One region of the Caballeronia sp. INML2 genome, then DNA from elsewhere that is predicted to be linked to it. Evidence: predicted binding sites of a transcription regulator. Region 1 holds the regulator's gene; each other region holds the start of a gene.
The links. The regulator LexA, encoded in region 1, represses DNA repair genes until DNA is damaged. The targets are predictions, from matches to a motif close to ACTGTATNNNNATACAGT.

Region 1 (10,713 bases):
CTTGTCCGTTGGCGTGTTCAGAGTTCTGGCACGGTGCGAGCTAGCATGTTCGCGCCGGTAAGCGTTTTCCAGCGTTGCCACCCATGTGGCGACACACGATGATGAAGCAACGCCGCGGGTAAATCGCGCTGTGGTCGCATCGAGCGGGCGCGAAGGGCAAGTTGGCCAGGGAGGTCATGATGGAAAGCTACCGAAAAATCCTGCTCTGCTATGACGGTTCCAGAGAGGGTCGCAAGGCATTGCGGCAAGGCGCGAATCTCGCGCTGGACCTGAATGCCGAGACGCACGTCCTCGCGGTGGTGGACATGCGATCGAGCATTGCGCAGAGCGCCGGACTGCTAACCGATATGGCCTGCGGACGCTTCGAGGAGGCCGCGCGCGACATTTTGCAGGAAGGCGTCGACTGGCTGCGCGAGCGGGGTCTTCAGGCGCAGGGACACTTCGCGTTCGGGCACCCGATCGACGAAATCGCCGCGCTTGCGGAAAGCCTTCAGGTCGATCTCGTCGTGGTGGGGCATCGCTGCCGCAACGGTCTCGCGCGCTGGTGGATGGGCGCGGGCAACACTCCGTTGCTCGACCGCGTGAAGTGCAGCATTCTTGTAGCCGTCTGTCAGGCCGGTGAATCGGCGGAGGCCGAAGACGAAGCGGCCTACGCCGCGAAACCGGTCAAGGCCGAAGCCGGCGCCTGAAGAGGACGTTCGACGCGTCACCCGTTGAGATCGACCGCGACGAGCTTCCATGTCACGAGGCCGTAGCGATGGAAGATCGCCGAGTAACGCGCATCTCCGGCGCCGTGCTGATACGTGACGACGAACGTGTTCAGGCTTCGATAACCGGCCGTGGTCTGGGGCGGCACCTTCGGTGCCTGCTGCGCGGTCGTGACGCCGGGGGCCGGCGCGTCCGGGTGCGCCGCCGATGAGCCGCTCCCGGCCGGCGGCGGCTGCTCGCCCGGATCGCCGCGCGGCGGAATGCCGTTCAGAATCGCCGCGACGCCGTCCGGTGTCGCATAGGAGTCCACCAGAGGACCGACGAGCGCTGCGCCGATCATCGCCCCGATGATCGCGAGCGGATTGCTCTTTTGTATATCGACGCGGCGCGTGAGCAGCGCGCCGACCTGCTCCTTGAGGCTCGCGCGCAGCGCGGGAAAATCGACGTACTCGTTGACGGTCTGCGCATCGCGCGCATCGGCTGCGCGTTTTACGCGGTTCAGCGCGATGTAAGGCGACGCATAGATAAAAGCGAGCGCCGCGGCGAGAATCAGGACGAGGACTGCGGCGGCGACGGAGCGGCTAGTGCGGGACATGCGACGGCGAAGCCTCTCTGCAAAACGTGAATCTGAAATTGACCTCGCAGGCGCGTGATAAATCCCGTTGATTCACATTCTGCGGGCGGTGCGCCTCGTTTCAGGCGAGGATGCCGCCGGTGAGCCCTGCGTTTTCCTCCGCGATGCAACGGTCGATCATGCGCGACACTTCGTCGATCTTGCCTACCAGAATCACGCGTGACTGGCCGCGATAGACACGCACCGGCGCGCGCTGTTCCGGCTCCGCATGCACTGTGCTGTTCAACGACACGCGCGCGAAAGCCGGCTGCTGGGACGGCAGCGCGGGCATTTCGTCGAAGAGATCCGACGTAGTTTCGGCGCGCGGCATGCCGCAGGCGATCAGCGCGCGCAGATGGCGCAGGCGGCCGAATTGACGGAAGGGCAGCAGCCGGGCAAAACGTTCCATGATGACTCTCCAGACGATAGGACGCACCGCGGCGCACCGCGCACGGCGGCCGTCATGCTTGTTATGTTTGAACCGGCTCGACTGAACGTCGAAAGCGGTTGGTGAGGCTATCTTGCGATGTCAATGAGACATTTCTTGTCCCGTTGCGAAAGTGAGCGAATGATTTGCCTCCGACTTTCGCTTCCCGCCCATGTCGCGCGGAGACCTCAGAACTCGCCTGAACGAATCAGCCCGACCGCGATGCCTTCCAGCGCGAAATCGCTGCTGCCGGAGCGCACGAAAATATTCTCGTAATCCGGGTTTTCGGCGATGAGCTCGACGCCGTCCGGACGGCGTTTCCAGCGTTTGACCGTCACGTCGTCGCCGAGACGCGCGACCACGATCTGTCCGTCTTTCGCTTCGGTGCGCTTCTGCACGGCCAGCAAGTCGCCGTCGAGGATGCCGGCGTCGCGCATCGAGAGGCCGCGCACTTTCAGCAGATAGTCCGGCCGGCTGGAAAAGAGCGCGGGGTCGCAGGCGTAATGCTGCGAGATGTGTTCCTGCGCGAGGATCGGACTTCCGGCCGCGACACGCCCGACGAGCGGCAGCGACAGCTGCATGATGCTCTGATGCGGCAGCGTGAATTGATGGGGCATGTCCTCCGAACGATCGGAGCGCGAGGCATCGCCGAGCAGCCTGATGCCGCGCGACGAGCCCGCCGCGAGTTCGATCACGCCCTTGCGCGCCAGCGCCCGCAAGTGCTCCTCTGCGGAATTCGCCGAGCTGAAGCCGAGTTCCGCCGCAATCTCGGCGCGCGTCGGCGGAAAGCCCGTGCGGTCGATCGCGCGCTGGATCAGTTCGAACACCTGCTGCTGCCGCGCGGTAAGTTTTGATGTCTTGGTCACTGGCTCGGGCCCTTGGTGCACTGTATGGATGGACAGGTGACTGTATTTTTATACAGTATTTCGCGCTTTTCAAGCTTTACTTTAAGTTCGCCCGTCTGCGGCTGCCGCGCGCACGCTTCGCGGCCGCGATCGCTTTTTCCATCCAGGAATATCGTTCTTAGCAGTTTTACGTATAAAAAAGTGAATAACGATTATTTCTAATCATATAGACGCCTCGATAGACTGATTCCGTCAATTCGATAAGACGGAGAACGGGGAATGCAAAGCATCAGACTGGGATTGGGCAAAGGCGCGCGGCGCCTGCTCGCGGCGGCGGCGCTGACGGCGGCGGGCGTTGGGATGGCCGCGTCGGCCTTCGCGCAGACGTCGTTTCTGAACGTCTCATACGACCCGACCCGCGAGCTGTATCAGGACTTCAATCAGGCGTTCGCGAAAAAGTGGAAGGCCGATACCGGCGAGACGGTGACCTTCAAGCAATCGCACGGCGGCTCGGGCGGACAGGCTCGCGCGGTGCTCGACGGTCTGCAGGCCGACGTCGTCACGCTCGCGCTCGCTTACGACATCGATGCGCTCGCCTCCAAGGGACTCGTCGGCGCGGATTGGCAAAAGCGCCTGCCGGACAACGCGTCGCCGTACACGTCGACGATCGTGTTCCTCGTGCGCAAAGGCAATCCGAAGCACATCAAGGACTGGGACGATCTGACGAAGCCCGGCGTGTCGATCGTCACGCCGAACCCCAAGACCTCGGGCGGCGCGCGCTGGAATTACCTCGCGGCGTGGGCGTATGCGCAGCACAAGCCGGGCGGCAACGAGCAGACCGCGAAAGATTTCGTGACGAAGCTCTATAAGAATGCCGGCGTGCTCGATTCCGGCGCGCGCGGCGCCACGACGAGCTTCGTGCAGCGCGGCCAGGGCGACGTGCTGATCGCGTGGGAAAACGAAGCGTTCCTTTCGGTGAAAGAGTTCGGCACCGACAAGTTCGAGATCGTCGTGCCGACGGTGAGCATCCTCGCGGAACCGCCGGTCGCGGTGGTCGACAAGGTCGTCGACAAGCACGGCACGCGCAAGCTCGCCGATGCCTATCTCAAGTACCTGTATAGCGACGAAGGACAGCAGATCGCCGCACGCAACTTTTATCGGCCGCGCTCGGACAAGGTGCCCGCCGAACTCACCAAGCAGTTTCCGAAGCTGAAGCTCTACACCATCGACGACACGTTCGGCGGCTGGACCAAGGCGCAGAAGACGCATTTCGCGGACGGCGGCGTGTTCGATTCGATCTATCAACCGCAGTAACAGAAGAAGCGGGCGACGCGGCGCATCCATGACGCCGCGCGCCCGAAGCAGCAACGCGCCTCACCCCGGCGCAAAAAAGGATCAATCAAGGATGACGACCCTCACATTCAAGAAGCCGAGCGCGCTTCCCGGGTTCGGCCTGACGCTCGGCATCACGGTGGCGTACTTGAGCCTCGTGGTGCTGATTCCGCTCGCCGCCACCTTCGCGAAGACGGCGACGCTCGACTGGGCGCAGTTTGTACGCGCGGTGACCTCGCCGCGCGTGCTCGCGTCGTATCGGCTCACGTTCAGCGCGGCGCTCGGCGGCGCACTCATCAACGCGGTGTTCGGCTTTCTCGTCGCGTGGGTGCTTGTGCGCTACACGTTTCCGTTCAAGCGCATCGTCGATGCGATCGTCGATCTGCCGTTTGCGCTGCCGACTTCCGTCGCGGGCATCTCGCTTGCCGCGGTCTATGCGGGCAACGGCTGGATCGGGCAATATCTCGCGCCGCTCGGCATCAAGGTCGCCTTCACGCCGCTGGGCGTGCTCGTCGCGCTGACGTTCATCGGCTTGCCTTTCGTCGTGCGCACGGTTCAGCCCGTGCTGGAAGAATTCGAACGGGAGCAGGAAGAGGCCGCCGCGTGCCTTGGCGCAACGCGCTGGCTGACGTTTCGCCGCGTCGTGCTGCCTTCGGTCTTTCCCGCGCTACTGACGGGTTTCGCGCTCGCGTTCGCGCGCGCACTCGGCGAGTACGGCTCGGTGATCTTCATCGCGGGCAATGTGCCGATGAAATCCGAGATCACGTCGCTGCTCATCATCACGAAGCTCGAACAGTACGACTATGCCGGCGCGACCGCGCTCGCCGTCGTGATGCTGTGCGTGTCGTTCCTGATGCTGCTCTTCATCAATACGCTGCAGTGGTTCCTGCAGCGGCGCACGAGCAGGACGGGCGCGGCGCCTGCCGTCGCGGCCGGCCCTTCGCTGCACGTCGGACATCCGGGCGGAGGTCACGCATGAGCACGCCCGATAGCAAGGCGCTTCCGGTGCACGCACCCGTGCGCGTGCGCAAGCACAGCCTCAACCCCGTCACCGAGCCGCGTGCCGTGCGCTGGCTGCTCACGGGCATCGCGCTCGTGTTTCTTGCGCTCTTTCTCGTCGTCCCGCTCGTCGCGGTGTTCGTGCAGGCATTCGCGAAAGGCATCGACTATTACTTCGAGTCGCTGAAGGATCCCGATGCGTGGTCCGCGATCAAGCTCACGCTGGTCACCGCGGCGATCGCCGTGCCGCTGAATGTCGTGTTCGGACTGGCGGCGTCGTGGGCGATCGCGAAGTTCGACTTCCGCGGCAAGGCGCTCTTGACCACGCTCATCGATTTGCCGTTCTCGGTCTCGCCGGTGATCTCGGGTCTCATTTACGTACTGATCTTCGGCGCGCAGGGCTGGTTCGGCCCGTGGCTCGCCGCGCATGACGTGCAGATCATCTTCGCGGTGCCGGGCATCGTGCTCGCGACCATCTTCGTGACGTTCCCGTTCGTCGCCCGCGAGCTGATTCCGCTGATGCAGGCGCAGGGCAACGACGAAGAGGAAGCGGCGCACGTGCTCGGTGCATCGGGCTGGCAGATCTTCAGGCGCGTGACGCTGCCCAACGTGAAGTGGGGCCTGCTCTACGGCGTGATCCTCTGCAACGCCCGCGCGATGGGCGAGTTCGGCGCGGTATCGGTCGTGTCGGGCCACATCCGCGGCCAGACCGACACGATGCCGCTGCACGTCGAAATTCTCTATAACGAATACAACTTCTCGGCCGCGTTCGCGGTGGCGTCGCTGCTCGCGCTGCTCGCGCTCGTCACGCTCGCGCTCAAGCTCCTGGCGGAGCGGCGCATGTCGCAAGCCGTCAGCGAAGCCCGGAAACCCGCCCAGCATTGAAGAGGCCGACAACATCATGAGCATCATCGTTCGCAATCTGCAAAAACGCTTCGGCGATTTCACCGCGCTCGACAACGTCACGCTGGATTTTCCGGCAGGCGAACTGGTCGCGCTGCTCGGGCCTTCCGGCTGCGGCAAGACCACGCTGCTGCGGGTCATCGCAGGCCTCGAATTCGCCGATGCGGGACAAGTCGTGCTGCATGGAGAGGACGTCGCGGCAGTCGGCGCGCGCGAGCGGCAAGTCGGCTTCGTGTTCCAGCATTACGCGCTCTTCAGGCACATGACGGTGTTCGAGAACGTCGCGTTCGGCCTGCGTGTGAAGCCGCGCCGCGAGCGTCCGAGCGAAGCCGCGATCCGCGAGAAAGTGCATGAACTGCTGAAGCTCGTGCAGCTCGACTGGCTCGCCGAACGTTTTCCCTCCGAGCTGTCGGGCGGACAGCGGCAGCGCATCGCGCTCGCACGCGCGCTCGCCGTCGAGCCGAAAGTGCTCCTGCTCGACGAGCCGTTCGGCGCGCTCGACGCGAAAGTGCGCAAGGAACTGCGCAGCTGGTTGCGCCGCCTGCACGACGATCTGCATATCTCGACACTCTTCGTCACGCATGACCAGGAAGAGGCGCTCGAAGTGGCGGACCGCATCGTCGTGATGAATCATGGGCGGGTGGAGCAGGTAGGTAGCCCGCAGGACGTGTACGATCATCCGCAGACGTCGTTCGTGTACGAGTTTCTCGGCGCGGCGAACCGGCTGCAGGGCAATGTCGATGCGAACGGCTTCGTCGCCGATGGCGCCGCGAGCCCGATCGCCACACAGGCGCATTTCAGCGGCCGGGCGCTTGCGTATGTGCGCCCGCATGATCTCGCACTGTATCCCGCCGACGGCGCGCATCGCGATGGCATCGTGGTCGGCGTGCGGCGCGTCGTGACGCTGGGCGGCTCGGTGCGCGTCGAGCTCGAAGGCAGCGCGGGCAGCGTGATCGAGGCGGAGCTGGATCGGGAGGCATGGCGCGCGCTCAAGCTCGATATCGGCGATGGCGTGACGGCCGTGCCACGCGCGCTGCGGGTCTTTCCGGCGCCATCGCCGGCGCAATGACATAACGACATAAAAGGATCGCGGAGAGGTTCACATGAATTTTCAGCAACTGCGCTTCGTGCGCGAGGCCGTGCGTCAGAACATGAATCTGACGGAGGTCGCCAACGTGCTCTACACGTCGCAATCCGGCGTGTCGAAACAGATCAAGGATCTCGAGGACGAGCTCGGCGTCGATATCTTCATTCGACGCGGCAAACGTCTCACGGGACTCACCGAGCCGGGCAAGGAGGTGCATCAGCTGATCGAGCGCATGCTGCTCGACGCCGAGAACCTGCGGCGCGTCGCGCGCCAGTTCGCGGATCAGGACAACGGCCACCTGGTCGTCGCGACGACCCACACGCAGGCGCGTTACGCGCTGCCGAAGGTCATCCGCCAGTTCACGGAAGTGTTCCCCAAGGTGCATCTCGCGCTGCGCCAGGGCAGCCCGCAGCAGATCGCGCAGATGATCATCAATGGCGAGGCGGATATCGGCATCTCGACCGAAGCGCTCGACCGTTACCCGGACATCGTCACGTTTCCGTGCTATTCGTGGCATCACACGGTCGTCGTGCCGAAGGATCATCCGCTCGTCGGCCGCGAGAACATCACGCTCGAGCAGATCGCCGAATATCCGATCGTCACCTACGACCAGGACTTCACCGGCCGCTCGCACGTCGATCAGGCGTTCGCGAGCGCGGGCGCGATTCCCGATATCGTGCTGACCGCGATCGATGCCGACGTCATCAAGACGTATGTCGAGCTGGGCATGGGCATCGGCATTGTCGCGGCGATGGCCTACGACGCGAAGCGGGACACCGAGCTCGTCGCGCTCGACACGCAGCATCTTTTCGAGGCCAGCACGACGCGCGTCGGGCTGAGAAAGGGCGCGTTCCTGCGGGCGTACGCGTATCGATTGATCGAGATGTTCGCGCCGCAACTCGAAGAAGCGCAGATCGCGGCCCAGCTTCGCGAAACGGCGTGATTCACATGCCGGCTGATTTACAATCGCCGGCATGAATACTTCCTCTCTCCCTCGCATCGCCGTGCTGGCAACGGGCGGCACCATCGCCGGGTCCGCCGGTGATGCATCGAAGACGGCGGGCTACAAGGCGGGCGTCGTCGGCGTCGACAAATTGCTCGATGCCGTGCCCGCGCTAGGTACAGTCGCGCGCATTCACGCCGAGCAGATCGCGAGCATCGACAGCAAGGACATGAGCGTTGCGCTGTGGACCGCGCTCGCCTCGCGCGTCAATGAACTGCTCGCGCAGGACGATATCGATGGCGTCGTCGTCACGCATGGCACCGATACGCTCGAAGAAACCGCGTATCTGCTGCATCTCACCGTGAAGCACGCGAAGCCTGTCGTGCTGACGGCGGCGATGCGTCCATCGACCGCGCTGTCCGCCGATGGCCCGCTCAATCTGCTGAACGCGGTGACGGTCGCGGCCTCGAAGGACGCGGCGGGCAAGGGCGTGCTCGTCGCATTCAATAATCAGATCCACTGCGCACGCGATGTCACCAAGACGAGCACCTACGCGGTCGATGCGTTCCGTTCGCCCGAGACCGGCGTGCTCGGCTTCGTGCAGGACGGGCGCGTCGAGTTTCAGCGTACGGTCGTGCGGCCGCATACCGCTGCCAGCGAGTTTTCCGTGACCGATGAATGGCCGATGGTCGAGATCGTCGCGAGTTACGCGGATGCATCGCGCGTGATGGTCGATGCCCTCGTGGCGGCGGGTGTGCGCGGGATCGTCGTCGCGGGCACGGGCAACGGCTCGATGCATGCGACGCTCACGCAGGCGCTCGCCGATGCGGTAAGGCAGGGCGTCGCGGTGGTGCGCGCGTCGCGCGTGGGGTCGGGGCATGTGATGCGCAACGGCGCCGCGAATGATGACGCGCTCGGGAGCGTCAGTGCGGGGACGCTTAATGCCTATAAGGCGCGGGTGTTGTTGATGCTTGCTCTGGCTTCGGGGGTCGGAGACCTGCAGCGCGTTTTCGATGCTTACTAGTTTTTAGTTTGTTTGATTGATTGCAAGACAAAAAAACGCGAACCGAAGTCCGCGTTCGAATCGTCGAAACCAAGAAAAATCAGTTCGCCGCCGGAATACGCAGCACCTGCCCTGGATAAATCTTGTCCGGACTCTTCAACATCGGCTTATTCGCTTCGAAGATCACATCGTTCTTCGAGCCGTTGCCATAGTATTTCTCGGCGATCTTCCAAAGATTGTCGCCCGACACGACGGTGTAATACTGCGACTCGGGCTCGCTACTGGGCACGGTCAACTGGTCATCGACCTTGTCGACGTGCTGCACATTGCCCGCCGCGACGAGAATCTTTTCCTTCGTCGCCTGATCCGGCGCCTGGCCCGACACGGTCACGGTATGCGACGCGCCGTCATACTTCACATCCAGATTGTCCGCATTGAGACCCTGCGAACGGATGTACGTCGCGATGGCTTCGCCCGCTTTCTGATTCAGCGCCGCGACATCGACAGGCGCCGCGGCCGGCGCCGCTTCAGCCTTCGACGAGACTGCGCCGAAGAGCTTCTCACCTGCTTCCTTGATAAAGCTGAGGATTCCCATTGTTCAACTCCTTGATTAACAGTGGTGTTACGGCTCGCGAAGTCTAGGCAGATTAGTCGCGATGACCACCAGATAGTTCTGAGTTTTCACAAAAGGATTTGTACACCGCTCATGCTTCAGCAGTAAGACACAGACTGCAACAATCCGACGCGGACACCCGACGACAAACCGTCTGACCGACCAAGGCTTACCCGGCGCACCGCCGGGTGCCGCTCTCGGACCCCACTTTGCCGCCCTCAGCCCAGAGCGACATTTGTCCCGCGTGCCCATACGCGGGACGCCCCACGGTTCAGGCGATACGAATCACGCAGCAGCCTTGGCCTGCTGCGGCTCTTCGGCCACCTGGAAGTTCGACATGATTTCGAGTGCTCGCACGAGCGCCGAGTGATCCCACGCCTTTCCGCCGTTCGCGGCGCATACGCTGAACAATTGCTGCGCGCTCGCCGTGTGGGGCAGGGCGAGGCCCATCTTGCGCGCGCCGTCGAGCGCGAGGTTCAAATCCTTTTGATGCAGCTCGATACGAAAGCCCGGATTGAACGTGCGTTTCGTCATGCGCTCGCCATGCACTTCGAGGATGCGCGACGATGCGAAACCGCCCATCAGTGCTTTACGCACGCGCTCCGGATCGGCGCCCGAACGTGCGGCGAACAGCAGCGCTTCCGCGACCGCCTCGATGTTCAGCGCGACGATGATCTGGTTCGCGACCTTGCACGTCTGACCCGCACCGTTGTCGCCGATGAGCGAGATGTTCTTGCCCATCAGTTCGAACAAAGGCTTTGCGATCTCGAACGACTTCTCGGGACCGCCGACCATGATCGTGAGCGTCGCTTCACGCGCGCCGACTTCGCCGCCGGACACCGGCGCGTCGAGATAGTCGCAGCCGAGCGCGTTGATCTTCTTCGCGAACTCCTGCGTGTCGAGCGGGGCGATCGAGCTCATGTCGATCACGAGCTTGCCCTTCGTGAGACCCTTCGCGACGCCGTCATCGGCGAACAGCACATTGGCGACATCGGGCGTGTCGGGCACCATCGTGATGACGATCTCGCTTTCCTGCGCGACCGCGGTGGAATCCGCGACGACCTGCGTCTGCGCGCGGATATCGTCCGGCACCGGATACTTGCCGTTCACGACGAGCTTGTGACCGCCCTTGATGAGATTGCGCGCCATGTGCGCGCCCATGATGCCGAGACCGATGAAACCGATGGTTGCCATGCTTCCAGCTCCTCCTGTGTGTCAGATTTAAGCGGCAGCGGTGGCT
Region 2 (10,713 bases), on a different contig from region 1:
GCCCGGCGAACACGCGATCCGTGTAAAGCTCGTTGCGATTCTGGAAGATGTACCAGCCGAGGCCGCCCTTGCCCGAGCTCGCGCCGAACACGAGCTCCGCCGCGATCAGCGTGCGCCACGCGAATGCCCAGCCGACGCGCAGCCCCGCGAGAATCGACGGCATCGCGGCGGGCACGAGGATCAGCATCACATGACGCATGCCGGTGAGACCGTAGTTGCGGCCGGTCATGCGCAAGGTCGAAGGCACCGCCTGGAATCCGGAATACGTATTGAGCGCGAGCGGCCACAACACCGAATGCACGAGCACGAAGAGCAGGCTTCCCGTCCCGAGGCCGAACCACAGCAACGCGAGCGGCAACAGTGCGATGGACGGCAGCGGATTGAACATCGCCGTGAGCATAGAAAGGATGTCGCGGCCGATGCGCGTCGATACCGCAAGCGACGTCAGCACGAACGCGAGCGCTGCGCCGAGCGCATAGCCGCGCAGCAATACCGACATCGAAATGCCGACCTTCGCGATCAGCTCGCCCGACGCAATGCCCTGCACGAACGCGACGAAAGTCGCGCTGAAAGTCGGCAGCAGGAGATCGTTATCGACGGCGCGCGCGGCGATTTCCCAGATCGCGATCAACACGATCGCGATGATGGACTTGCGCAGCCACGCGCGATCCGCAAGCCGCTTCGCAAGCGGCAGCGGCGCTTCGTGTTCGACCCCGGCAAGCGCGGCGGGCGTGACTTCGTATTCGGGCCGCACGGGCGGCACGATCAGATGCGGCGTGCTCATTGCGCCTCCTCTTCGAACAGCAGACGATGAATGCGCGCAACGCTTTGCTGAAACTCTCCGCGACCCATGCTTTCCTGCGTGTATTGATGACTGTTCAGTTCAGCGCGCACGCGCCCCGGATGCGGCGTCAGCAGCAGAATGCGATTGCCGATGATGAGCGCTTCCTCGATCGAATGCGTGACGAACAGCAACGTGAAGCGCTCGTCGCTCCACAGGCGCAACAGCTCTTCCTGCATGCGGCGGCGCGTGAGCGCATCGAGCGCGGCGAAGGGCTCGTCCATCAGGAGCACGCGCGGCTGCATCGCGAGCGCGCGCGCAATGGCGACGCGCTGCTTCATGCCGCCCGATAGCGTGTGCGGATAAGCGTCGGCGAATTTGGCGAGGCCGACCTTGTCGAGATAATGCAGCGCGCGCTCACGCGCTTCGGCGCGGCCGAGCTTGCGCGCGACGCGCAACGGGAAGGCGACGTTTTGGAGAACCGTCTTCCACGGCGGCAACTGGTCGAATTCCTGAAACACGACGATGCGATCCGCGCCCGGCCCGCGCACGCGCTCGCCGCCGATTTCGATGCTGCCCGCGACAGGCTCGATGAAACCGGCGACGGCCTTGAGCAAGGTGGACTTACCGCAGCCCGACGGCCCGAGCAGCACGAAGCGGTCGGCGCCGTACACATCGAAACTGACATCGTGCGTCGCGCGCACGAGACGCTCGGGCGTGCGGTATTCGAGCGTGACGTTCTTCGCGCTCAGAAGCTTGCCGCTCATGGAAGTGTGACGATCGGCTTCCTGTGAATAAAGCGCTTGGGGATTGGCGGCCATGATCTGTCTGCTGGATGGCAAACGAACACGATACCGGCGCGCTCGTCTCGAGCGAACCAATCAATGCGCATATCCAATTCGCGCTCGCCGATAAGCGCGCCTGTTCAGCTTCCGTCCTTCGTCGCGGGATCGGAGAAGAAGTAGTCCTGCCACGACTTCGGCTCGTTCTTGATCGCGCCGACGCGATGCATGAACTGCGCAAGCGCGAACGTGTTTTGCGGCGCGACCTTGAATTGCACCGACGGATCCTTGATCACCTTGATGAGCAGATCACGATCGATTTTCGCGTTGTTCACGCGCAGATAGATATCGGCGGCCTGATCGGGATGCTGCGTGATGTAGCGCGCGGCATCGGCGAGACCGGCGACGAACGCGCGATATGTCTTCGGATTCTCGTTGCGGAACTTCTCGGTCGCGTAGAGCACGGTCGCGGAACTCGGGCCGCCGAGGACATCGTATGAATTGAGCACGATATGCGCTTTCGGATTGCCCGCGAGTTCCTGCTGCTGAAACGGCGGATTGCCGAAGTGCGCATTGATCTCCGTGCCGCCCGCGATGATCGCCGCGGTCGCATCGGGATGCGGCACGGCCTGCGTGAGCTTGTCCAGGCGATCATATTGCTTGTCGCCCCATTGCTTGGCCGCCGCATATTGCAGGATGCGCGACTGTACGGACACGCCGACCGCCGGCACCGCGATGCGGTCCTTTTCGCTGAAATCGGCGATGGTCTTCACGCGCGGATCGTTCGATACGAGGTAATACGGAAAATTGCCCAGCGACGCGACGCCCTTCACGTTCTGCCGTCCGTGCGTACGGTCCCAGATCGTCAGCAAGGGGCCGACGCCCGCCGCCGCGATATCGACCGAGCCGGACAGCAGCGCGTCGTTCACGCTCGAACCGCCCGACAGCTTCGCCCAATCGACCTTGATATCAAGGCCTTCTTTCTTGCCTTCCTGCTCGATGAACTTCTGATCGCGCGCCACATTGAGCAACAGATAGACGACACCGAACTGCTCGGCGATACGCAATGTGCCTTCCGCATGCGCGCTCGCCGACGTGATGCCGAGCGAGACCGCGAGCGCGGCCATGAAGGCGCGCGGCGCGCCCTTCCCTGATCGAGAATGCATCGAAAAACCCCGTGAATGAAGCGATATTCGTATTTAGAAAGGCGCGTCGCCTTCGATGGTCGTGCGATACAGCTTGCGGCGCTGATCGTCGGGCGTGCCCGCCGCGAGATGCATGACCGAGCGGTTGTCCCAGAACACCATGTCGCTCTCGCGCCATTGATGGCGATAGATGAACTCTGGCCGCGTGCTGTGCGCGAACAGTTCCGCGAGCAAGGCGCGGCTTTCGTCTTCGGGCAAGCCGATCACGCGCGTCGTGAAATGCTCGCTGACGAAGAGCGCGCGGCGCCCGGTTTCCGGATGCGTGCGCACGATCGGATGCGTGACCGGCTTGACCTGCGCGATCTGCTCCGCCGAAAGATTGGGCCGCCATGGGCTGCGCTGTTGCAGCTCGGCGTATTTGGCGAGATACGTGTGCTCGGCCGCACGGCCTTCGACCGCATCGCGCAGATGCACGGGCAGCGTGTCCCACGCGAGATGCTGGTTCGCAAAGAGCGTGTCGCCGCCGACCGTGGGCAATTCCTGCGCATGCAAAAGTGACCCGAGACTCGGCTTGTCCTTGTACGAGAGATCCGAGTGCCAGAAATGGCCTGCATCGCCGAGGCCGATCGGCTTGCCGTTCTCGACGATGTTCGACACGATCAGCACTTCCGGATGTCCCGCGAGCGCGAACTGATGCAGCACGTGAATCTGCAACGGGCCGAAACGCTTGCTGAACGCGACCTGCTCATCGGGCGTGATCCGCTGATCGCGAAACACGAGCACGTGATGATCCAGGTGCGCGCGGTGAATGCGCGCGAAATCGGCTTTCGATATCGGCTTCGACAGATCGAGCCCGATCACTTCGGCGCCGAGCGGCGCGTCGAACTGGCGAATCTCGATGGGTTGATCGGCGGCTTCGCGGGATGTGGCAAGGGAAGCGAGAGCGGGATTGAAAGCGGTCTGAATCGTCACGGTCGAATCGATAACCATCGATAACTTCGGGGAAGCGAACAATCTAACGCGCGTCGATTGAGCCGGCAACGAAGGATCCGAGCTTTCGTTATGCGCCGCTGCGATAAAGCCCGCTCAGAGCGGTGAACCAATGAAAGACTTCTGTATTGATCAGCCTAATAGGCATTGGGTGACGAGTGCGCCGTACGGGGAAACGCTTAGTCGCCGGCGGCGTCGAACGGTAATTCGACCTGCACCGGCTCGGCGAAACCACTCTCATCGCGCCCCGCGAGCGCGCTGACGCGCACGCCAAGCAACCGGATGCGGCGATCGAGCACGATTCGCTTCAGGCATTCGGTCGCGGCGCGGCGGATCTCGACCGGATCAGCGGTCGCAACAGGCACGGTGAGATCGCGCGTCACGGTGCGAAAGTCGTCGAAGCGCAGCTTGATGCCCACCGTGCGCCCGACATAGCCTTTGCGCTGCAAGTCCTCGGCGACACGCGTGCACAGGCCCGTGAACTCCGCGGAGAGCGTCGCGCGATCCTGCTTCGGATGAAAGTCGCGCTCGAACGTGGTCTCGCGGCTCATCGACTTGGGTGTCGAACTCACGACGACAGGCCGCTCGTCCTGTCCCTGCGCGATGCGCGCGAGCCATGCGGCATACGTGCCGCCGAAGTGCGTCTGCAGGAACCCGGGATCGGCGGCGGCGATATCGCCCACAGTGACGATGCCGAGCGCCGCGAGTTTTTCGCTCGCCTTCGGGCCGATGCCGTTCACCTTGCGCGCGGCGAGCGGCCAGATGCGCGTCGGCAGGTCGGCCATCGTGAGGATGGTGAGGCCGTCGGGCTTGTCGAGCTCGGAGCCGATCTTTGCGAGCAGCTTGTTCGGCGCGATGCAGATCGAGCACGTGAGCCCGGTCGCCTCGCGCACGGCGTCCTTCATCCGCTGACCGATATCGGCCGGCTCGCCAGGCAGATCGCTGACGTCGATATAAATCTCGTCGATGCCGCGATTCTCGATCTGCGTCGTAAACGTCGCGATCGCGGCCTTGAAGAGGCGCGAGTAGTGGCGATAGGACTCGAAGTCGGTCGGCAGAAGGATCGCGTCGGGCGCGAGCTGCGCGGCCTTCATCATGCCCATTGCGGAAAAGACGCCGAACTTGCGCGCCTCGTAAGTGGATGTGGTCACGACGCCGCGGCCCGCGTAATCGCGCAGGCGCCTGAAGCGGCGCGAGCCGTCGGGGAGCGTCTCGGGCGTGGCGCTGCGGCCGCCGCCGACCACGACGGGCATGCCGCGCAGTTCGGGATAACGCAGGAGTTCGACCGACGCGAAGAACGCATCCATGTCGAGATGCGCGATGCGGCGCGGCGCGGGTGTCGGAGACGGCGTGTCCATTGCGGCGATCAGAACGTCGCTGCGCAACGAGACGCGCTCAAGGCGAAATCGACAGAGGAGAACGCACCGAACATGCTAAGGCAGTGCCGCCAGGCAATAAAAATGGCTTACTGTACATCCATACAGTAATTCGCGCTAGAGCCTGCCCGTGCGCGCGAGCACGTCATTCCGGCGTGCGCTTTTCGGCGAGTGCGCGGCGGCAATCGTCGAAGACCTGCCGGACGACATCCGATTGATAGTTGAGGTCTTCACTGTCGAGGATTTCCTCGACGGCGTCGCGCGCCCAGTCCGCTTCGAGCAGCGCGCAATGCTGCGTGGCGATCTCGCGTGCAATGGCGGCGAGCTTGGCGACCGTGAGCCAGTCCGCGAGGCGCTGATGCCGGTCGAGCCATTTATGCGCGGCCTGCACGTGAAACGAGGCGGCAGGCCAGTCGCCATTCAGGTAATACGCGCCGAGACTGCCGCACGTGAGCCAGCAGAGCAACTCGACGCGGTCGCGGGCACTGAGGATACGAGACACATCGTTCATGGCGGCCTTCACGAGAGACGATCGACGAACGCGGATGACGCACGGCGTTTCGTATCGAAACCCGCATGTAACCCGTATAAAAGCACGATAGCACGGGATGGTGCGGCGCGGCAGTGCCTGCCCGCAGTGCGATCGGATTCACGGTGCGTTGGCGAACGCTTCGTCATGCGAAGGGCGCAATCGCGCATCGAAGGCATGCGATTGCGCTCTCATTCCTTTCTAATTCGCCGGGCATAACCTGCTTTCGTCGGCCCCACTCATATCGGCCTTTTTTCAACGACGGGAGCACATCATGTTTGCACGTCTTTCGCAGTCCATCGACCATCTCTTCTCGATTCACACGCCGGACGAGGCCCGCGACGCCTATCTCGCATCATCGAGCGATCTCGCCGATCTCGAACGCCGCATGCGTCAGGTCGAAACGCAGGATCACGACTACAGCATGTATTTCTGCGGCGCCCTCGGGCGGCATCACGATCGGCCCTGAGCGCCGCGCCGCCGATGCAACGCGCGCTACTTCGTTTCCTCGCGGCCCGCCTGCCCGAGCATCACGGTCCAGCCGAGCCCGCGCACGTTGCGGATCACGCCCGCGCCGAATTTCTTGCGCACCGAATGGATCAGCACGTCCACGGCGTTGCTCTCCACTTCCTTGCCCCAGCCATAGAGCCGGTCTTCCAGTTGGTCGCGCGAGAAGATCGTGCCGGGACGTTCGAGCAGCGCGTGCATCAGCGCGAATTCACGTGCGGACAGCACGCCCGAATTCTCGCCGCAGGTGAGCGTGCGCTGGTCGAGATTGAGGCAGATCGAATCGTCGCCGAGACGCGAGACCGCGTAGCCCGCCTTGCGCCGCAGCACCGCGCGGATGCGCGCAAGGAGTTCGGGCATATTGAAGGGCTTGAGCAGATAGTCGTCGGCGCCGAGATCGAGGCCATGAACGCGTGTGTCGACATCATCGCGCGCGGTGAGGATCAGCACCGGCGTCGCGTTTCCGCCCGTGCGCGCCTGTCGCAACAGCTCGATGCCCGTCACGCCCGGCAAGCCGAGATCGAGCAGCACGACGGTGTATTCGGCGGCGTTGATCGCCTCGCGGCCCGCGTTGCCGTCGCGGACCCAGTCCACGGCATAGTCGGCATCCTTGAGCGCACGCATGAGGCTCGTGCCGATCTGCACGTCGTCTTCGATCAGGAGAATTCGCATGTTCCACCCCGCGCCTCGCGAGAATGGCGCGCGCCACGCGCCTAGGAATGCGGCCCGAAAAATCCAAACGCACGACCGGTCTATTTAATTCTTCTACTGACCGGTGAAGATCGCTTTGTGCCGCGCAGCGAATGCATTGTAATCGTCGTAAAAGCGCGCGCAAATCCCTACGTGTTGAATACAGGCGCAGGCACGTTTTCGCTGACTTCTTCGACCGGAAAGCTGATTGAAGCGACGATGCCCGATTGGCCGTCGCTGCGGTTTCTCAGCGTGACGTCGCCGCCGTAGCGCGCGGCGATAGCCTTCACGATGGACAAGCCTAGCCCGCTGCCCTCCACGTCCGGATTCGCCCGGAAAAAGCGATCGAACACGCGCGGCAGCAGTGCTTCGTCGATGCCCGGGCCGTTGTCGATCACGTCGATCCAGACCATGTCGCCGTCACGCCGCATGCGCAGGTCGATGGTGCCGCCATCCGGCGTATAGCGCACCGCGTTCGACACGAGATTCTTCACCGCCATCCCGATGTCCGTCTCGACCGCGCGCACGTGCGCGTTCACCATTTCCTCCGCGCCGATGTCCATGCCGCGCGAGATCGCGATCGGCAGCACGTCGGCGACGGCGCCCGTCACCACTTCCGAGAGGTCTACGCGCGCGAGCGGTGCGCCGTTCACCGGTGCATCGGCGCGCGCGAGCCGCAAGAGTTGCGCGATGAGCTTGCCGCTGCGCGCGATGCCCTTGCGCAATTCCTGAAAGCGCTCCTGATTGCCGGCGACGATATGCGGCGCGAGATTGTCGGCCTGAAGCTGAAGCGCGGTGAGCGGCGTGCGGAGTTCGTGCGCGGCGTCGGCGATGAACTTGCGTTCCTTTTCGATCGAGGTGGCCAGGCGCTCGATCATCGTGTTGATCGACTCGATGAAGGGCGTGATTTCCGTCGGCACGCCGACGGTCGGCAGCGGCTGCAGATGACCCATGTCGATGGCCCGCACCTGCGCGCCCAGCTCGTTCAACTGACGCAGCGAGCGCCGCACGACGAGCGCGACCGCGATCCATATGAGCGGCAGCAGTACGGCGATCGGCCAGAGCGTTTGCGTCGCGGCTTCCTGCGTGATCTCGCGGCGCACGGACGAACGTTGCGCGACCTGAATGGTCATCGTCGGCTCCTGACGGGTGAAGACGCGCCAATGTTCGTCGTTGACCTCGACGCCGGAGAAACCCGCTTGCGCGTCGCGCGGAAAATGCAGTGACGGATCGGTCGTGCGGAACGGGAAAGTGGCATCGGGCTTCCACACGACGACGACGACATCGCGATCGTCCTGCGAGCCGCGCGCGGGATTCTGCGGTATGCCCTCGGCGAAGCCGTCGCGCATGCGCGCCGCCACTTGTTCGAGCCGCATGTCGAGGAGCGCGCTCATGCCGGTCTTGCTCAACTGATACGAACTCACGCCCTGCACGACGCCGATCACGCTCACGAGCAGCCCCAGCGCGACGACGAGTTGATTCTTCAGTGATTTGATCATCCGGGTGCGCCGCTTCGGAAAGGAACGGGGCGATTCAGCTGCCCGTTCGATTTTAGGCGACATTCCCGGAGATTTCGGTCTGAAAGACGACATGTGCGTGACAGCTGCGCGTGAGCGCCGGAAGAAAAAGGGCGTCGGTCCGATGACGGCCGACGCCCAAGGGCTGAGGAGTTACGAAAAACGTGAAACGAGCCGCAAAGTGCTGGGGCAAGCGCCGCCCGTCCACATGAAGAAGCGTAGGCGCGAAGAATTAGCGTTGAATGAGGGCGCGTCAGGCGTCGCCGAGCAGCGTTTCCCGCGGCGGGATAACATTGCATCCGGCGCTTCTTCATCGGCGACATTGCTTCGGCTGCAAGGAATTCGCAAGCCTGGGCGTCGCCGCCGCAATTCCATCTTTCGAGCATGACCGCTTCGCGCGCATCGCATCCGGTTCGCGCGGCGCGCGATCTGCCATTCATCACCGCATGTCACAGAACAGACAAACCGCCCGTCCCCTCGTCATTGCAGCGGTCATGGCCTCGATGGCCATGGTCGCGATCGAAGCCACCATCGTCTCGACCGCGATGCCGCAAATCGCGACGCAACTCGGCGGGCTCAATCTCTACAGCTGGGTGTTTTCTTCCTTCCTGCTCACGCAGACGGCGCTCACGGTGGTGTTCGGCAAGCTCGCGGACCTGTACGGCCGCAAGCCGGCCATCCTTGCGGGCATCGCCATCTTTCTGATCGGCTCGGTGCTCGCGGGCTTCGCGTGGTCGATGCCCGCGATGATCGTGTTCCGGCTGATCCAGGGTGTCGGCGCGGGGGCGATCCTGCCGGTCGCGCTGACGGTGGTCGGCGATCTCTATCCGGCGCGCGAGCGCGGCAAGGTGCAGGGCTATCTCGCGAGCGTCTGGGCGGTGTCCGCCGTGCTCGGGCCGATGGTCGGCGGCCTGCTGATCCGCCAGTTCTCGTGGGCGTGGATCTTCTGGATCAACGTGCCGATCGGCATTCTGGCCGCGCTGCTTTTCATCCTCTTCCTGCACGAGGAAAAGCGTCACGGCCGTCCGGCGATCGATTTCGCGGGCGCGTTCTTCTTCACCGCCGCCGTCGCCGCGCTGATGATGACGCTCACCGACGCCGGCCACGCGAGCAATGCGCGCGTCGGCATCGAGATCGCGGTGCTGGTCATCGCCAGCGTGTGCTTCGTGGTTCAGGAGCGCCGCGCCGCCGATCCGATGATCTCGTTCGGCCTGTGGTCGCATCGGCCGATCGCGGCGAGCAACGTCGCGACCCTGCTCGCCGGCATGGCGATGATGGGCCTCACCACCTTCCTGCCGATGTACGTGCAGGGCGTGATGCATCGCACGCCGGTCGAAGCGGGCCTCGCGCTCACGATGATGATGATCGGCTGGCCGAGCGGCGCGACCTTTACTTCGCGCTCGTTCAGCCGCATCGGTCTGAGGCGCCTGTTGATGATCGGCCCGGTGTTCATTCCGCTCGGCGCGTTGCCCTTCGTGCTGCTCGGTCCGCAATCGAGCGCGATCTGGGCGGGCGTCGGCTCGGCGGTGCTCGGCTTAGGCATGGGCATCACGAGCGTGTCGTGTCTCATCCTGATCCAGGAAATCGTGCAGCCGCACGAGCGAGGCAGCGCGACCGCATCGAACCTCTTCTCGCGCAATCTCGGCAACACGCTCGGCGCCGCCGTGTTCGGCGCGGTGCAGAACTACGGCCTCACGCATACGGACGGCCTGCCGCCCGTGCACGCGGACCAGTTGAAGCAACTGCTCTCGTCCGTGCCCGGCGACTTCGCGACGAACAACGAGATCCGACTCGTGCTGCATCACTCGCTGCATCTGACGTTCGCGGCAATGTTCGTGATCGCGCTCGGCACCGTCGTCGCGATGCTGTTCATGCCGAAGATCGAGATCGGGCGCGCGAAGGAAACCGTCGGGAACGTCGGCGCGGACGGCGCATCGAACGCCGCGAAAAACGCGGCGAATCAGGCGTTCCATTGAATCGTCGGCGATGATCTGGACCCAGTACATCAGCCGCATTTCGCCGAGCGTCGTCAGTCCTGCGACTGAAGCAGCGGGCTGTCGTGCTTCACGGTCGCGACACTCGCGCTCGCGGGCTGACTGTCGCTTGCGAGCGTCTGTGCATCGGCGAGATAGCGCGACAGCAGCGCGTTGTCGTCCATGTAGTACGTCATGGGACCATGGCCGCGTGCGAGCGCATAGCATCCGGCGACCAGCGCCGCGATGAGGACAATGCCGATGAGTCTTCCTGTCATGGTCGTGCTCCTGAAGGTTTCGAAGGTTCACTTCAAGGGCCTCTTCGCACTGCCTGCCACAGGCTCGACCCTCCGAAATGTGCCCGCAGTGTAATTGCGTGCGCTCGACTTGAAATCCCCCCGGAAGAACGGCTCACCATGGGTG
Region 3 (10,713 bases), on a different contig from region 1:
GGGGACGGACAGCACGAGATAGTGCTGCGCATCGTAGACGTACACCTCGTTGCCAAGGAATCCAAGCTTGCGCCCCTGGCAAACGATCACGATGCTCGGCTCGTACAAAACGGGCGTGCGCCCGAGCGGGCGATCAGATCGCATCAGCCGCACGGTATCGAGCGCCGACTGGGTGTAACCCTCGCTGGGTGCAAGTTTCTCCAGTAGCCGGACCATCCGGATGGAAACCGGATTGCGATTGTTTCGCACCACGCTCTCCCGAAGTTTCGACAGACAGCATTTTATTCACCTCCGCTGTATGCGCCAACCGAATCAATAGGATTAGGCAACGATGGCATCGCTCCATGTATTCGCCTGCGATGCCGTCTTTCCTACCATTCATTCACCGGCCGATGAACACATAGCGGTTCAACAGGCCGAGCTCCGGCAAGGTCGTCCTCCGCGCTATCAGTGACAGGCGCGGCCAATTTCGAACCAACAATAGGAGTATGCAAGATGGCAATCTCATCCACCGAGTCCAAAGTTATTCTGATCACCGGCGCAAGCAGCGGCATTGGCGAAGGCGCCGCCCGTTTGCTCGCGGCGCAAGGCCATCGGCTTGTCATCGGCGCGCGCCGCACCGACCGGCTCGTCGAGCTGACGGAGTCGCTGCAGTCAGCCGGCGGCATCGTCCGCTACCGCGAACTCGACGTCACCTCATCCGAGGACGTCGCGGCCTTCGCCCGCTTTGCGCTCGATACGTTTGGCCGCATTGACGTGCTTGTCAACAATGCCGGGGTGATGCCCTTGTCGCCGTTGAACGCGCTGAAGGTAACCGAGTGGAACCGGATGATTGACGTGAACATCCGTGGCGTACTGCACGGCATTGCGGCGGTCCTGCCGGCCATGGAGCAGCAGGGCCAAGGCCAGATCATCAATATCTCGTCGATCGGTGGGCTATCCGTAACGCCGACCGCAGCCGTCTACTGCGCCACCAAGTTTGCCGTGCGCGCCATCTCCGACGGGCTGCGTCAGGAGACCGACAAGGTCCGCGTGACGGTGATCTGCCCGGGCGTCGTGGAGTCCGAACTGGCCGATTCGATTTCCGACGACACCGCACGGTCGGCCATGCAGGAGTTCCGCCGCATTGCCATCGCACCTGACGCCATCGCTCGCGCCATCGCCTACGCCGTAGAGCAGCCGGCGGATGTCGACGTCAGCGAAATAGTCGTGCGGCCTACCGCAAGCCCGTTCTGAAAGTTGGGCACCTATCACTCAACCGATCTGGCCAACCATCAAGGAAACCATCATGACATCACGCAATCGAGAAACCGGAACGTTCGCGGGCAAAGTCGCGATCGTTACCGGCGCGGCCAGCGGCATTGGCCTGGCGACTACGGAACTGCTCCATGCCCAGGGTGCAGACGTAATCGCGGTGGGGCGCAGCGCCAATGTCGAGGCGCTTGCCCGCCCCGGCATCGTGCCCCTCATCGCCGACGTGGCCCGCGAGGAAAGCGCGGTGCAGGCTGTCGCAGCTGCGGTGGACAGATTCGGCAAGCTCGACATCCTCGTCAACAATGCCGCGATCATCATCAACAAGCCCGTCGTCGAAATGTCGCTTGAAGACTGGAACAGCATCCAGTCAGTCAATGCCACAGGTGCGTTTCTGTTCTCACGCGAAGCCATGCGCGTGATGGTGCCGGCAAAGACCGGCGCCATCGTCAACGTGGGTTCGTACGCGTGCTATCAGGCATTCCCGACGATCGCAGCCTATGCGGCCTCGAAGGGCGCGCTGGCGCAATTGACGCGCGCCTTGTCGCTGGAAGCCATCGACCATGGCATTCGCGTCAACGCGGTCGGGTCGGGCGACGTCATCACCAACATCACCAATCACATCCACGCTGACGGTCAGGCATTCCTCGCCGAGCACGGCAAAAAGGCGCCGATCCGCCGCGCGGCCCACCCGAAGGAAATTGCAGAGGTGATTGCTTTCCTGGCCTCGGAAAAGGCCAGCTTCATGGTTGGCGCCGTAGTGATGGCCGATGGCGGCATGAGCGTCGCACTCCCGTAAAGACATTGCACACCCGACTTTTCTACTCGAGGACTTTCATCATGAAATCAGCATCCCGTACCTGGTTTATCACTGGTGCATCGAAAGGCGTCGGCCAGAAGCTCGTCCGTCATCTGCTTGAGCAAGGCCACCGCGTGGCCGCGACCTCGCGCACCGCAGCTTCGCTGACGGAAGCGTTCGGTCAGGCATCCGACCACTTCCTTCCGCTCGAAGTGGACCTTACCAGCGAACAGAGCATCCGACAGGCAATCGAGAAGTCCGTGCAGACATTTGGCGCCATCGATGTGGTCGTGAATAACGCCGGATATGCTCAGCAAGGAACGGTCGAGGCACTGTCCGAAGGTGAGCTTCGTCAGAATTTCGAAGTTAACTTCTTTGCCCCAGCGGCTGTACTGCGCCATGCGCTGCCGCATCTGCGCAGGCAGCGCAGCGGACACATCATCAACATCTCGTCGATTGTTGGCTACCAGGGCGGATATGCCGGCTGGGGCAGCTACGTTTCGAGCAAGTTCGCGCTGGCGGGTTTGACGGAGTCGCTGGCCGCCGAAGTTGCTGAACTCGGCATTCGCGCTACGGTGGTGTATCCGGGCCCGGTCCGCACCGACTTCCTGTCGAACGGGGCGCTGGCAGTGGCAAAGCGGCAGATCGACGATTATTCGGAGGCGAAGGCGTCGCTCGACCTGCACCTGGACACGCTGCACGGCCATCAGGCGGGAGACCCAGACAAGCTGGCACTGCTGATCATCCAGGCAGCCAGTGTCGAGACACCGCCCTTGCATCTGTTCGCCGGCAGGATCGCCAACGACCTCGCAGCAGTCAAGGCCAAAGCAGTCGCTCAGGATCTCGACGCGTGGAGGGGCTCTTCCGAAGCCACCGACTTCGCGGACTGAGTCCTGGCGAAAGCCTCCGGTACTGAAGGAGGCGCTGGTGCTTACCACCGGCTAGTTCATTTCTTTGGTGCTGCAACAGCCATAGGCTGTTGCGCCCTGCGACTACCAGATGCGCTCTTTTGCAATCGCATTTGTCTCAAGGAACAGGAACCATGAGAAACGAAACGTCAAAAGTATGGCTCGTGACCGGCTGCTCGACTGGTTTCGGGCGCTTTATCGCTGAACATCTTCTCAATAGCGGCGATAAGATCGTCGCTACCGCCCGCAAGTCGGAAACGATCGCCGAATTGCAATGGAAGGGGGATGCGATTGTTCTACCCTTGGATGTCACAGATCGGGAGCAGTGCCGGAAAGTGGTCGAAGCCGCAGAAGCACATTTCGCCCGGATCGATGTTCTGATCAACAATGCGGGTATCGGCTTTTTCGGAGCGGTGGAAGAAACCGCGGAATCCGACGCGCGGCGACTGCTCGAGGTAAATTTCTTCGGCACTGCAAATATGATTCATGCTGTGTTGCCCGGGATGCGCGCGCGCCGCAGCGGAATGATCGTCAACCTGACTTCGATCGGCGGAATGGTCGGGTTTACGGGCGTCGGTTACTACTGTGCCAGCAAGTTTGCCGTGGAGGGACTGTCGGACACGCTCCGCAAAGAGGTCGAACCATTAGGCATCAAGATCATGACCGTCGAGCCAAGCGGCTTTCGAACGGAATGGCCGAGTTCCTCAGGTGAAGCTCAAACTATCATCGAAGATTATGACCGCACGGCCGGCGACGCTCGCCGCGCTTATCACGCCTCGGTAGGGCACCAGCGGGGCAACCCGGCGCGTGCTGCCGAAGCAACTCGAGAAGCAGCGCTTGCCGCCCAATCGAGCTCGAGAGTCTTATGACCAACCGCGAGTCCCGCATGAGCGCGGAAAGTCGATACTTTCATTTTGGGCACCTACTGACATGTTCAGACGACGAAGCAGCTTTTTGTCGGATCTTGGTTCCCCCCGGTTTTTTTGCAAGGACCTGCGCGCCCGTCGTGACAACGCGCCAGACGGCCATTTCAAAAGAGAAGTGAAACATCGCCACAATATTGGCGTTCTAATGAGGTTTCCGAAAAGTCGACACTTTATTGTCTCGCTGAGGATTCCCTAGAATTTCATTCTGAGCATGAAGCCCAGCGTGAATGGGAGATCGCTCGACGGTATCGGCGGAATCAGAATGATATTCGCGCCGACGTGCTTGTATTCGAGCATGATGAGCGGCGCGGCCACGGGCCCGACCATATGGTTATGCCCGATGCCATAACTGCCGTAGTCGTAGCCGGAGATGAGGCCGGCCATCACGGCGAGCCTGATGTAGTTCCAGTGAAGAAAGTCCGGGCCCCAGACGCCGCCGCCATAGAACGATGGCTTCGACAGCGAATTGCGGAAGTAGCCGCCCGTTACCGCCCATTGCGGCGCGACCCAGCATTCCGCGCCGATGCCGGGATTGAACTGCTCGAAATCCTTGTCCGGATGAAAGTGATGCGAAGCGACCATCGCGTCGATCCAGAGGCCGTCTCCACACCAGCTCGCGTGCGCGGCTGGTGTCCAGGCCGACGCGGCGACGGCGACGGCCGTCAACACGTGCGCGCGGAAGGTTCGGAAACGGGACAGCCATGTGCGCATGGGTTCTCCGCCGTCGCGCGCAGGCGATGGCGCCTTTTTTGAGATGGAGGTCGAGGCGAACTCTACCTGATCGCCGCATTTTTGTGTGTGCTGACGAAAAGCGCGTGACGGCTTGCGCACGCTTTCATGATCTCGGCGAAACTTGTCGAAATTTTCTTGTACGTGTATCCGAGGCAAAGCGCGATGAACGTTTATAAGTGTCTCGTTCCTTTTCTGGCGGCGGCCGCGCTGACGGCGTGCACGCCGCTGCAGGTCGTTACGCATCATGTGTCGTCGAGCGAATCGAGCGTGCCGCCGGGACGTTATCAGCTCGATCCGCATCACTGGAACGTAAGCTTCGACGTCGATCATTTTCACTACTCGCGCTTCGTCATCCGATTCGACAGGACAACCGCGCAACTCGACTGGAATGCGGACGGCATGTCGCGAAGCTCGGTGCGTGCGACCATCGACGCGTCGAGCGTCAACACCAACGTGCCGCTACTCGACCGCATGTTGAAAGGGCCGGACATGTTCGATGTCGAGCGGTATCCGAGCATCGTTTTCGTCAGCACGGCTTTTCAGCGCACGGGCGACGACAAAGGTGTATTGACGGGCGACCTGACGATACGCGGCACGACGAAGCCCGTTACGCTGAACGTGACCTTCAACGGGCATGCGGTCAATCCGCTTACGAAGCAGGAAACGCTGGGCTTTTCAGCCGATGGACATTTCAGCCGCGCGAAGTTCGGATTGACGACGTGGTATCCAGCCGTCGGCGACGATGTGCACGTCGCCATTCAGGCCGAATTTTCGAAAGCGCCGGCTGTTTCTGCTCAATGACAAGCCAATGACGAGCAGCGTTCAAGCTGCGGTCCAGTCGAGCACGACCTTGCCGCTGTTCCCGGAGAGCATCGTGTCGAACGCCTGCTGATAGTCGTCGACGGCAAAGGTGTGTGTGAGGATCGGCGATAAATCGAGGCCGCTTTGCAGCATCGCGACCATCTTGTACCAGGTCTCGAACATCTCGCGTCCGTAAATGCCCTTGATTTCGAGTCCCTTGAAGATCACCTGATTCCAGTCGATCGCGGTCTGTGCCGGCGGAATGCCGAGCAGCGCGACCTTGCCGCCGTGATTCATCGATTCGAGCATCGCCGTGAATGCGCTCGGCACACCCGACATTTCCAGACCGACGTCGAAGCCTTCGGTCATGCCGAGTTCGCTCATCACGTCACGCAGGTTTTCGTTCGCAACATTGACCGCGCGCGTCGCGCCCATCTTGCGGGCGAGTTCGAGGCGATAGTCGTTGACATCGGTGATGACGACGTTGCGGGCGCCCACATGCCGCGCGATCGCGGCGGCCATCACGCCAATCGGCCCGGCGCCGGTAATCAGTACGTCTTCGCCGACGAGATTGAAGGAAAGCGCAGTGTGCGTCGCGTTGCCGAACGGATCGAAGATGGCGGCGAGATCGTCGGAGATATCGGGCGGAATCTTGAATGCGTTGAACGCAGGAATCACGAGATATTCCGCGAACGCGCCTTCGCGGTTCACGCCAACGCCGACCGTGTTGCGGCACAAGTGACGACGGCCCGCGCGACAGTTGCGGCAGAAGCCGCAGGTGATATGGCCTTCACCGGACACGCGATCGCCGATGGCGAATCCGCGCACTTCCTGACCCATCTCCACGATTTCGCCGACGTACTCGTGCCCGACATGCATCGGCACAGGAATTGTCTTCTGTGCCCAATCGTCCCACTTCCAGATGTGGATGTCGGTGCCGCAAATCGCTGTCTTGCGGATCCGGATGAGAACGTCGTTGTGGCCGACTTCGGGCCGCTTCACGCGCGTCAACGTGAGGCCGGGTGCGCGTTCGAGTTTGGCGAGGGCTTTCATTGCGTTTGTTCCTGACGTGTGGTCTTCGTGGTGCTTCTTCGAAGGTCGAGGGCTCGTGGCCCGTTCCTCGTGGTTTATGCGCATAAAGTCCGCGGTGCTGCTCAGCGGATGACGCCGAGCGAGCGGCCGACGCGCGCGAACGCATCGACTGCGCGATCGATCTGTTCGGGCGTATGCGCCGCACTCATCTGCGTGCGGATGCGCGCGCGTCCCTTGGGTACGACGGGGTAGGAGAAGCCGATTACATAGACGCCTTCTTCGAGCAACGCATCGGCCATCTTCGAGGCGAGTTGCGCGTCGCCGAGCATGACCGGGATGATCGGATGTTCGCCGGGGACAAGGTCGAAGCCGAGCGAGGACATCGCGCGGCGGAAGTGCGCGCCGTTCTCGCGGACACGCCGGCGCAATGTCGCGCCTTCAGCGCTGTCGAGCAGTTCGAGCACCTTCAGCGATGCCGCCGCGATACTCGGCGCCAACGAGTTAGAGAACAGATACGGCCGACTACGCTGACGCAGCAGGTCGGTGACCTCCTTGTGCGCGGCGACATAGCCGCCTGATGCGCCGCCGAGCGCCTTGCCGAGCGTTCCGGTGATGATGTCCACGCGATCCAGTACGCCGCAGTGCTCCGGCGTTCCGCGTCCGCCTTCGCCGATGAAGCCCACGGCGTGCGAGTCGTCGACCATCACAAGCGCGCCGTAACGGTCGGCGAGATCGCAGATCCCGGCAAGGTTCGCGATGATGCCGTCCATCGAGAAGACGCCGTCGGTCGCAATCAGTTTGAAGCGTGCGCCGGCGGCGTCGGCTTCCTGGAGGCGCGCCTCGAGATCCGCGAGGTCGTTGTTCTTGTAGCGCAGACGCCGCGCCTTCGAAAGCCGCACGCCGTCGATGATGCTGGCGTGATTGAGCTCGTCGCTAATGATGGCGTCTTCCTCTGTCAGCAGCGTCTCGAAAAGGCCGCCGTTCGCGTCGAAGCAACTGGAATAAAGAATTGCGTCGTCGGTGCCAAGAAATTGCGCGATCGCCTGCTCGAGTTCCTTGTGCACGGTCTGCGTGCCGCAGATGAACCGTACGGACGCCATGCCGAAACCGTCGGCGTCGAGACCAGCCTTCGCGGCCTCGATGAGGCGGCGATCGTCCGCAAGACCGAGGTAGTTGTTGGCGCAGAAGTTCAGCACGCCGCTTCCGTTCGCGAGCCGGATATCTGATGACTGCGGGCTTGCGATTACGCGCTCCGTTTTATAGAAGCCTGCAGAGCGAATTTCGTCGAGTGTCGAACGCAGATGGGAGAGATATCGGTCTTTCATCGCAATCCTTTGTTTGGCCTGATCGTGGTGTCCGGCCGCGCAGTGCGCGCGAGCGGCCCTTAGCCCTGTTATAGTGCATTCATCGCATCGGACACGTTCGATATTTCGAACTTATTTTCGATATGCCGAACACTTTAAGGGATTGATCGATTCATGGCAAGCACGGTTTCGGAAGGAAAAACAGGCGACCTCGCGGGGGCCGGTGCGACGCCACCGCGCGTCGGAGAGATCATTCAACGCTTGCGCAATGAACGGAAGCTGACGCTCGACGATTTATCGCGGGCGGCCGGCGTGTCGAAGTCGATGCTGTCGGAAATCGAGCGCGACAAGGCGAATCCGACGATTGCGGTCGCCTGGCGACTGACCAACGCGCTCGGCATCAGTCTGGATCAATTGTTCGCGCAGCAGAGGCCGGTCGAAGCAATCCGCGTTGCCGGGCCGCACGAAATACCGACGTTGACCGGCGATAACGGTGGTTATCAGTTGCGTGTGTGGGGACCGATAGAACTAGCGGGCAAATTCGAATGGTATGAACTCACACTGCAATCGGGCGCCGCGCTCACGTCGAACGCGCATGAACCGGGGACGCGTGAGCACGTGACGGTGCTAAACGGGACGATCGAAGTGGATGCGTCGGGTTCGACGCGTCGGCTCAAAGCGGGAGAAACGGCGCGCTACGCGGCGGACGAAGCGCATGCGGTCCGCAACGTCGGACGCGCGGAAGCCAAGGCGCTGCTCGTGGTGATTCACGGCTGACGCGTCCGCGGCAACTTTATGCGCACAAAGCCCGCGACAATAGTTCACCCGCAATGAAAAACGGGACGCGCATCGGAGCACGTCCCGCCGGAAACGGCGCCAACGTCGCGGCGCCGAAACGCCCGTCTTACGGGTTCTTCTTCACAGTGTCCTTCAGATCTTCGCGCGCATCGCCCACGCCTTTCTGGACCTTGCCCGCAGCCTGTTGCAGATCGCCCTTGGCTTCCTGAGCCGTGTCGCCAGTTACCTTCCCGACGCCCTCATTGATCTTGCCCTTGACCTGCTTGCCGACGCCTTCGACTTGATCCTTATTCATCTCAGTTCTCCCGTGGTTTGCAGCGGTGTTGGCCGCGCGGTGCCGTCGAACGCACGCAGTAGCGTCTGCGCGTTCAGCTCGGAAGATTTCCCAAGCATGGTTCCACGATGCGCTTCGACGGCCGGCACGCATAGCAGCGAATGTCTGAATCGCACGTAGGCGGAATCGCACATACACCCGGGTCGAGTAGCGCGACGCTATTTTCATTGCAACAAGTACTGTATGTTTATACAGTATAATGAGACCGGTTGGGAAAAGGGGTGAATCATGGAGTCGAATGGCGAGAACCTGAGCAGGCGGCAGTTTGCCCGCGCCGTGCGCGACCTGGAGCGCATCACGCGTCAGATCGCAGGGCGTTACATCGACAAAGGCGTGCCGTTGACCTGGCGGCTATTGCACGCAATCGAGGCCGAGGCCGTCGCGGACCTCGGGTTTGCCGGACGGCACGAAGCCGCATTGCGTGAACTGTTTGCGCGTCCCGACGACTTTCATTTCCCTGAGACGGACGACGTAGTCGATGTTGCATCGTCCGACGCGTTGCCCGCCGTTTTCGCTTTCGCCGTAGACGCTTACGAGCGCGCAGCCCGACAAGGGCAACCGCGGGCGGTCATCGGCGCGCACTGACGTGGCACCCGGGGACGCGGCGATGCCGACGTCCCCGGTTCCATCTCACCCGGCATCGAATAGCTTCAAGGCGCAAAGTCGGCCGACATGTCCGCATCGGAACGCGCTTCGAGCTTGCCGTTCCGACACGCGGCACGAAACACCTCGTAATCCTTCTCCACCTGATCCGCGTAGCTCCGCCCGTAACGCACCAGCACTTCGGCCATGCGATCGCTGTTGCCGAGATAGCCCGAAATGTCCGGCGCGCGTCCGCCTGCCTTCGCGTGCGCGCGGGCAAGTGCCCAGCCGCAAAGCGCGGCGTATTCGCGAAAGGCGTCGTCGCTCAGGTTTTCGAGTTCGGCGGAAATTTTCATGTCGCGCAACTGACGGATGTACAGCGTACGTCCGAGCGGCCCTGTCGCCCAGCCGAGGAACGGGTCCGTGGCCGCCTGCATCAGACGTTGACCATGAACGACGCGCTGTCCATCGTGCCCGGAATGGTCCACGTCTCTCGCGTGCTTCGCGTATCTCGCGACAACCGACGTCGATGCTTCCTTCATCTGCAAAAAAAGCGGTTTGTCGTGGTGGTCGGTTAGCAACAGGACGAAGCAACGCGTGCCGACACTGCCCACGCCTACCACCTTGAACGCGACGTCCTGCAGCGCGAATTGCGACAGCAGCCTCGCCCGCTCCGGCGTCAGCGTGGCCACGTACTTCAGCATGAGCGCCTCGAAAATCTCGTCGCGCCTGCCTTTCAGCGTCATCCAGCCATCGTTTTTGTCGATCAGCGTGCTCTTGCCCTGAATGTGGAATACGGCAGGCGGCGCATCGCGAATGCGCCAGGCGTCGCAGGTCCGTTCCGCGAGCTTCGGCAGCATCGTCTCGTGCGTGCGGCGCGACGCCCGGTCGATGCCGCGCTTGATGCGCCGCCGCGCGTCCTCGCTCTGCAGCGTGTCGTGCATGCGATCGAAAGTGATGCGCTCGTACCAGAGATCGAGCACGCTCATTTCGGCGTACTCGCGCAGATGCGTCTGATAGCTGCGCGCGGCGCGAAAAGCGAACTCGTCGGCGGCAAGATCTCCGTGGCCGAGATGCCGACCGGCGATCGTGAAGCTCGCAACGAGCCGTTTCAGATCCCATTCCCAGGGTCCGGGCGCGGTTTCGTCGAAGTCGTTGAGATCGAAGATGAGCGCGCGCTCCGGCGTCGCGAAGCCGCCGAAATTGGACAAATGACAGTCGCCGCAAATTTGAATCGCGATGCCGC

Region 2: a site for LexA is predicted at 5,166-5,183, ahead of dinB (DNA polymerase IV). Genes of this name have one in related genera too.
Region 3: a site for LexA is predicted at 9,064-9,081, ahead of NCT32_RS20785 (DUF2471 family protein). Genes of this name have one in related genera too.

The regions. Positions count from the first base shown of each region.
Region 1 covers NZ_JALQDH010000017.1:5,349-16,061, forward strand. The annotation lists gene NCT32_RS06495 (universal stress protein) at 180-689, shown strand; gene NCT32_RS06500 (DUF2939 domain-containing protein) at 707-1,303, opposite strand; gene NCT32_RS06505 (hypothetical protein) at 1,404-1,730, opposite strand; gene lexA (transcriptional repressor LexA) at 1,937-2,614, opposite strand; gene NCT32_RS06515 (sulfate ABC transporter substrate-binding protein) at 2,873-3,907, shown strand; gene cysT (sulfate ABC transporter permease subunit CysT) at 3,999-4,904, shown strand; gene cysW (sulfate ABC transporter permease subunit CysW) at 4,901-5,809, shown strand; gene NCT32_RS06530 (sulfate/molybdate ABC transporter ATP-binding protein) at 5,826-6,896, shown strand; gene NCT32_RS06535 (CysB family HTH-type transcriptional regulator) at 6,931-7,857, shown strand; gene NCT32_RS06540 (asparaginase) at 7,889-8,881, shown strand; gene lysM (peptidoglycan-binding protein LysM) at 8,961-9,455, opposite strand; gene NCT32_RS06550 (2-hydroxy-3-oxopropionate reductase) at 9,759-10,667, opposite strand; gene hyi (hydroxypyruvate isomerase) at 10,695-10,713, opposite strand, start outside.
Region 2 covers NZ_JALQDH010000053.1:34,426-45,138, forward strand. The annotation lists gene NCT32_RS19750 (ABC transporter permease) at 1-784, opposite strand, end outside; gene NCT32_RS19755 (ABC transporter ATP-binding protein) at 781-1,602, opposite strand; gene NCT32_RS19760 (ABC transporter substrate-binding protein) at 1,707-2,729, opposite strand; gene NCT32_RS19765 (TauD/TfdA family dioxygenase) at 2,763-3,698, opposite strand; gene dinB (DNA polymerase IV) at 3,878-5,056, opposite strand; gene NCT32_RS19775 (hypothetical protein) at 5,220-5,585, opposite strand; gene NCT32_RS19780 (DUF3563 family protein) at 5,878-6,072, shown strand; gene NCT32_RS19785 (response regulator transcription factor) at 6,099-6,782, opposite strand; gene NCT32_RS19790 (ATP-binding protein) at 6,950-8,299, opposite strand; gene NCT32_RS19795 (hypothetical protein) at 8,292-8,705, shown strand; gene NCT32_RS19800 (MDR family MFS transporter) at 8,764-10,293, shown strand; gene NCT32_RS19805 (hypothetical protein) at 10,347-10,568, opposite strand.
Region 3 covers NZ_JALQDH010000057.1:127,011-137,723, forward strand. The annotation lists gene NCT32_RS20730 (AraC family transcriptional regulator) at 1-216, opposite strand, end outside; gene NCT32_RS20735 (SDR family oxidoreductase) at 496-1,236, shown strand; gene NCT32_RS20740 (SDR family NAD(P)-dependent oxidoreductase) at 1,289-2,050, shown strand; gene NCT32_RS20745 (SDR family oxidoreductase) at 2,092-2,940, shown strand; gene NCT32_RS20750 (oxidoreductase) at 3,093-3,827, shown strand; gene NCT32_RS20755 (hypothetical protein) at 4,077-4,595, opposite strand; gene NCT32_RS20760 (YceI family protein) at 4,779-5,417, shown strand; gene tdh (L-threonine 3-dehydrogenase) at 5,439-6,470, opposite strand; gene NCT32_RS20770 (glycine C-acetyltransferase) at 6,572-7,774, opposite strand; gene NCT32_RS20775 (helix-turn-helix domain-containing protein) at 7,928-8,530, shown strand; gene NCT32_RS20780 (CsbD family protein) at 8,658-8,846, opposite strand; gene NCT32_RS20785 (DUF2471 family protein) at 9,114-9,470, shown strand; gene NCT32_RS20790 (DUF2252 domain-containing protein) at 9,536-10,713, opposite strand, start outside.